3 regions of the Nocardia heshunensis genome follow, and region 1 is predicted to be linked to each of the others. Evidence: riboswitches for the same ligand, from Rfam matches in the RefSeq annotation. Region 1 holds a riboswitch; each other region holds the start of a gene.

What was found. A riboswitch is a leader RNA that binds a small molecule or an ion and turns the genes downstream of it on or off. The one in region 1 is predicted to bind magnesium.
Region 2: it holds a riboswitch for magnesium, as region 1 does, so the genes downstream of both, ACYVN4_RS28935 (NRAMP family divalent metal transporter) here and ACYVN4_RS04210 (hypothetical protein) in region 1, are expected to answer to the same signal.
Region 3: it holds a riboswitch for magnesium, as region 1 does, so the genes downstream of both, ACYVN4_RS06995 (MgtC/SapB family protein) here and ACYVN4_RS04210 (hypothetical protein) in region 1, are expected to answer to the same signal.

What each region holds. Positions count from the first base shown of each region.
Region 1 covers NZ_BAAGTC010000002.1:882,307-884,501, reverse strand. The annotation lists gene ACYVN4_RS04215 (DUF3558 family protein) at 1-277, opposite strand, end outside; M-box (ykoK) riboswitch at 375-548, shown strand; gene ACYVN4_RS04210 (hypothetical protein) at 909-1,607, shown strand; gene ACYVN4_RS04205 (ABC transporter permease) at 1,618-2,195, shown strand, end outside.
Region 2 covers NZ_BAAGTC010000009.1:218,223-220,417, forward strand. The annotation lists gene ACYVN4_RS28935 (NRAMP family divalent metal transporter) at 1-1,216, opposite strand, end outside; M-box (ykoK) riboswitch at 1,557-1,736, opposite strand; gene ACYVN4_RS28940 (hypothetical protein) at 1,970-2,195, shown strand, end outside.
Region 3 covers NZ_BAAGTC010000003.1:84,701-86,895, forward strand. The annotation lists gene ACYVN4_RS06990 (MFS transporter) at 1-850, shown strand, start outside; M-box (ykoK) riboswitch at 930-1,103, shown strand; gene ACYVN4_RS06995 (MgtC/SapB family protein) at 1,323-2,036, shown strand; gene ACYVN4_RS07000 (ABC transporter permease) at 2,033-2,195, shown strand, end outside.

The DNA of each region.
Region 1 (2,195 bases):
AGTGAAACACCACCGTATGGCCGGTGCTCGACGGCGATTGCCAAACGCAACTCATGGGGTTCACCGATACCCGCTGCAAATCGCTCAACCCGGTCCGCTGACCGACCTCGGCGTCCTCCACCCCACCGCAGAGCCCGATCGTATTCGGCGACGGCGCTACCGCTTTGGGCGCGGCACTCGTGGTGGTGGCCGCCGCCGGCTGGGTCGAGGAGCCGCCGCAACCCGCGAGGGCCACCCCGATCAGGGCGATCCCCACCGCCGCGCCCACCGCTCTCATCACGCCGACCAGCGTAGGCGAACGCCACGACTCGTGCGATCTGCGCCACCGCAGAATATGAATTTTGACAATTCACAGGATATTAACTACGTTCGTAATCGCACCTCGATAGGCGAGGCTCCTGTACGAACACAGGCCACTGATCTGACGACGTCGAGAGACGCCCAAGGTTAGGACAGATTTCCCCGGATTAAGGGGTTATCCAAAGTGGCTTTCCCGCGAAAGCGGAATACGTCGCACAGTGCCGAAGCTCTGACGAGAGGGGTGTTCGTCCCTTTCCGGTTTCGCCGGGCGACCTTCCCCGTGTGCGCTGACGTATCGCGTTCAACCAGTTTGAGGAGGTCGGGGCAGCCAGATGACGCCCTCTGACAGTCCGGAGTCTCCGGACCGGCCCCTCCGCCTGCGAGCGGGCCGCTAAGCACACCCACGTCGCGTCGCCTCGACGCACGTAAATCCACCGATATTCCGGTGCCGCATTCTGCGCGGTTCCGCAATATTCGCATGCCTCTTTCCGTATCGAATTCGGAAATTTCGCCACTGGCATCACGCCGTCCGCACGATCGTGCGCGACGGAATTCACCGCTGCCCGTAATACCCCTCGGGCCGCGGCAGATGAGGGGACACCATCCTGATGAGAATTCGTATGTTCGCCGGGCTGGCCGCGTTGACCAGCGTCGCCCTGCTGACCACGCACGCCACCGCGCACGCCGAACCCACGGCCATCGAGGCCCGGGCCACGATCGTCGATCGCACGGTGCAACTACACACCGACGCGGGCTCACTGCGGGTGGAGCACGACCGCCTGCAGCTCCTCGACCCCGCCGGGATCGTCGTGACTTCGCTCCCGTTGCAGCTGGCCAAGCAGGGCTCCATGTATCCGATCGACGCCCGGATCAACGGCAACACCGCCATTCTCGCGCCGCGCACCGATCTCGCCCGGCCGCTCACCGACGACGAGCGCGCCCAGACCGAGCAGGCCGCCACCGCGCCGGTCCGAAATTTCGACCTGCGCGCGATCAGCGACGGCGACAGCCCCGAGGACCGCTTCAACAATGCGATGGGTCACGTCAACACCGAGATCGGTGCGGCCGTCGCGGTGGCCACGCTGCTGGGCGCGGTCATCGGTGGCCCGCTCGGCTGCCTGTTCGCGGGTGCGCTCACCACCGTCGCGGCGGGTCCGGTGGGCGCGGTCGTCGGCTGTCTGGCCGGGGCCGTCATCCGCGCGGGCATGGGGGTCGTGGTGTTCAACGTGCTCATCGGCGTGCCCGCGCTGATCGGGTCGGCGATCCACTTCTTCAATGTCGTGAACGCGCCGCCCGCCGCTGAATGAGGAATCAGTCATGACTCTGGAAATCGCAATCCCCAACAGCCCCAAGACAACTCCCGAGGCCCGTCGGGTCCGCCGCGGGCTGCGCCCCGCCGACTACCTGCTGCTGGCCGCGGGCGTGGTGCTGACGGTGTTGGTGGTCAGGCTCTTTCGCGACATCTCGGTGCCGTGGCTGCCCGGTGACAGCCCGGACACCGTCTCCACCGATCCCGCGAACCTGCCCTACTACGCGGCCCGCACCACGCTGCGCATGTTCGCCGGGCTGGTCGCGTCCATCCTCTTCACGCTCGTCGTCGGCCAGTGGGCCGCACACTCCCGGCGCGCGGAGAAGGTGCTCATCCCGCTGCTCGACATTCTGCAGTCGGTGCCGGTGCTGGCGCTGGTATCGATCACGGTGACGGCGTTCATCGCGCTGTTCCCGGGCTCGTACCTCGGCGCGGAGGCGGCGTGCGTCTTCGCCATCTTCACCGCGATGGCCTGGAACATGACCTTCGCCTACTACCAGGCCCTGCGCAATATGCCCCGCGAGCTGGACGAATCGGCGCGCATGATGCGACTGACCCGCTGGCAGCGGCTGACCCGGGTCGAGAT
Region 2 (2,195 bases), on a different contig from region 1:
GCAGACCCAGCACGTGATCCGGGCTGAAGGACACCGCACCCGCGACGGCCAGCAGCGCGGCGTACCCGATGTAGAAGGCCGGTGCCTCGCTGACCTTCCAGTGCAGCGAGTGCCGCTTGCCGAGGGTGTCGCCGAGCGCGTAGGTGGTGGCCAGGCCGACGGCATTCGCGCCGATCAGTGAGGCGTCCAGCAGCAGCAGGGCGAACAGCGCGCCGACCGTGGTGCCCATGTGATCGTGCAGGGACTGGGCGACCGCACCGGCATCGGTGAAGTTGCCGATCGCGTCGGTGCCGGCGAGACCGAAGGCCGCCGCGGCCATGATGGCCACCGCGCCGACCATCACCACGACGATGCCGACCCACAGATCGATGCGCTCGTAGCGGATCCAGCGCGGGGTGATGCGCTTGTCGACGATGTTGGACTGCTGGAAGAACAGCTGCCACGGCGCGACGGTGGTGCCGACTATCGACACGATGAGCAGCAGCAGCGTCGAGTTCAACCCGCCCGGGAACGACGGAATGAAGCCGTGCCCGATCTGGGAGATCTGGGGGTGCACCAGGAATGCCAGCGGGAACATGACGATGTTCAGCGCGATCAGCCCGAACAGGAACCGCTCCCAGCGCCGGAACGAGCCGCCCGCCACCATGGCGAACAGGGTGATCGCCGCCAGCGGCACCGAGATCGCCTTGGGCAGGCCGAAGTAGTTGAGTGCCATGGAGACACCGATGAACTCGGTGACGATGGTCAGCGCGTTCACGATGAACAGGTCGCCCACGCTGAACGCGCCCCAGAACTTGCCGAACCGATCGAAGATCAAGCGTGCGTGCCCGACTCCGGCGACCGCGCCGAGGCGCACCACCATTTCCTGGTTCACGTACAGCACCGGGATGAGCAGCACCAGCGTCCAGACCAGCGCCATGCCGTAGTTCTGCCCGGCCTGCGCGTAGGTGGCGATGCCGCCGGCGTCGTTGTCGCCGACCATCACGATCAGGCCGGGGCCGATGATGGCCAGCAGCATGCGCAGCCGCTGGCCGCGGGTGCGGCCCTCGAGGGTGTCGTGCTGTCCGATGGAGCCCAGCGCGCCGACGATATCGCCGACGTGGGCGCTGTCCATGACAGCGCCGGCGGGGCGGGCATCGCTGGGGTGGGCGTTGGCGGCGGCGCCGGGTGCGGCGACGGTGGTGGAGCGGCGCGAGCCGTTCGCGAAGAAGGCCATGGCACTTCCCTCGCTTTCGATCATCAGGTGTATCGGCATGCGGAATACACCCGGCCGCCAAGCGATTTCGGGCACGATCGACCGGTTCGAGGCACACGTGGGGACGCGACCGGCGTCGGGACGACGCGGGACGGATCGGTGTGGGAACGGGTCAGCCGGTGACCGGAATGCGGCAAGCCGGGGACGTCAAGATTCTGAAATCCATACTCGGATACGGACTATCGCCGGAACTCATTGTTCGTCCCTCACCTCCTTGCCGCCGGGACGTACGCGGACGTCACTACCTGTGCTGTCGCATCACGCACGGCAAGAAGGGATTCGGGCACACCCGTGGTGTCGCCCCGCACCCCTCTCGTCAGAGCTTCGGCACTGCACGACGTATCCGGGGGCTCGCGGCCCGGGGAAGCCACTTCGGATCACCCCTTAATCCGGGGTGATCTGTCCTAACCCTGGGCGTCTCTCGACGTCGTCGGATCAGTGGCCTGTGTTCGTACAGGAGCCTCGCCTAGCGAGGTGCTGACTGAGCAATGGTGGGCCTGGTCCAGGGCGTTGTCAAATCCGGTCCGGTCGGTTCGCTGGAATCCGTTGTGCCGCAAGCAGTCCGGCGGCCCACTCCCCGAACGACCGGATTATTTGCTGCTAAACGGGGTGCGGATATGTGTATCGAGTCACTAAAGGGCAAATGTCCATTGCTGATGCCTGAGAGCAGACTTAAAGTTTGCTTGTCAATAACTGAACCTGCGATGAGTTCTGATGACGCGGGCCTATCAAATCGAGGTAAATCAAGTGCGCAAGAGCGGATTAGCCGCGGTGACCGCATTGGTGGCCGCCGTCACAGCAATTACGGCCGGAACGGTGAATGCCGAACCTACCAGCGGAGATGTCGGTGCCGTCCATTACACGGCATCGGCTTCCGATCGGTCGGCGACCATTTCCACCGATATCGGCTCGATGGACGTCGAGAACGGTGTCTTCAAGA
Region 3 (2,195 bases), on a different contig from region 1:
GGCCTCGGGGACCCTGACCGCCGCCATCACCGAACTCGAGCCCCACGGTGATCGCCGCCGCGCAGCCCTGGTCGCGGCGGTCGCCACCGCCGGGGGCATGGTGGCCGGTCCACTGCTGGGTGCGCTACTGGCGCAATATCTTCCGGACCCGTACGTCACACCGTTCGTGGTGCACCTCGCGCTGCTGGTACCTGCGGTGGTAGTCGTGGCCGGGCTGCCCGAGACCGGCGTGCGGACGCGCTGGCGGCCGCGGCGCCCCAGCATCCCGGCCGGGATGGGCCGCACCTTCGCGATCGCGGGTTCGGCGACCTTCCTGGGTTTCGCGGTGGTCGGGGTGTCGCTGACCCTGGTCCCCACCTATGCGGCCACCCTGTCGGGCAGCACGAATCTGGTGGTCGCCAGCGCCGCCGCGGCCCTGCTGCCGCTGGCCTGGGTGGTGGCCCAGTTGCTGGGTTACGGCAGATCCGAACGCGCCCTGGACCTGATGGGCCTGCCGCTGCTGGCGGCCGGGCTGGCGTTGCTGGCGGTGGCGGGCACGGTGTCGTCACTGTGGCTGCTGCTGGCGGCCGCGGCCCTGGCCGGGGCCGGCCACGGGCTGGTGTTCCTGTCCGGGCTGACCGCGATCAACGCGGCCGCCCCCGCCGACCGGCACGCCGATGTGGTCTCGACCTATTTCGTGATGGCCTACTGCGGCACCGGCGGCCCGGTGATCGGTGTCGGACTGCTGGCGGGCGCGACCGGATTGCTCTCGGCCGTACAGATTTTCGGCGCGGTCGTCGCGGTCCTATGCCTGCTACGACTCGGGGCGCGAGTCGCGTGGGATCGCCCGCGAATCCCGGTGTCGCGCTGACGGCGGGCCGCTGCGGGAGGGCGACGGCGGTCACATCGATTTGCCGATCGGCGGGTGCGGGTGTTTACTCGGGGCCGCAAGGTGCCGTCGTTAGCTGAGGCTCCTTCACGGATACAGGCCGGCGATCCCGAACGTCGAGAGACGCCCCGGATCAGGACAGGTTGCCCCGAGTTAAGGGGTAGCCCCGACCGGCTCCCACCCGCGGGTGGGTTTACGCCGTGGAGTGCTGAACGTCTTACGAGGGGTGGTACCCGAACCGGCGGTTTTCGCTGTTCCCACTCCCCTGGCATGCGTTTGCGCTGTGCCGAGGAGGTGGTGGTCGTGCCCGATGGACCGTATCGAAGTCCGTTAGCCAATCGTTCACTCGGCGACACCGCTGCAATCCCTCGCCCGCTACTTCATGCCCTGTAGCGTCCGATCGGGAGCGTCTGATCTGTAGCGTGCGCCGTCCTCCCCTGTTTCGGAGAATGCAATGACCACGTGGGAAATGCTGCTGCGCCTCGGTACCGGTGTCGGGCTGGGTGCGGTGATCGGGTTCGAGCGCCAGTTCCGGGCGCGGATGGCGGGTTTGCGCACCAACGCGCTCGTCGCCGCCGGGGCGACGTTGTTCGTGCTGCTGTCGGCGCACGGCTTCAGCGGACGCGACGCGGACCCGACTCGTGTTGCGGCACAGATTGTTTCGGGTATCGGCTTCCTGGGTGCGGGTGTCATTCTGCGCGACGGGTTCAATATCCGCGGTCTCAACACCGCCGCCACCTTGTGGTGCGCGGCTGCGGTGGGTGCGTTGGCGGGTGCGGGGATGTATCCGACCGCGGTGGCGGGCACGGTCGCGGTCGTGGTGGTCAACACCGCGCTGCGCACGGTGGCGCGCACGGTGGATCGCCCGGTCACCGACGGCCCCGAAGCCCAGGTGGCGTTGTATGCCTTCACCGCCGACACCGATGACGATCACGAGGCGCATGTGCGGGCGCTGCTGGTGCAGTCGTTGACACGCACCGACTTTCAGCTCAATTCGATCTCGAGCCACGACACGAAACCGGGCCGGGTGCAGGTGCGCGCGGAGCTGACCGGGGATCGTCGTGACGATCGGCAGATGGAGGCGGCGGTGAGCCGGTTGAGCCTGGAACCGTCGGTGACCAGTGTCGGGTGGCGCACGGTGCCGATGCCGATGGAGGACGAGCAGTGAACGCCTCGCTGCAGTCGTATCCCTCACGCGGAGCGCTGGATCGGCCGCGCTCGCGGTGGGCGGATATCGCGGTCTTCCTCGCGGCGGCGGTGCTGATCTGGATCGTGGTGAAGGTGTCGGCGGGCATGCATGTGCCCTTCGACGAGAATGCCGCGCCCG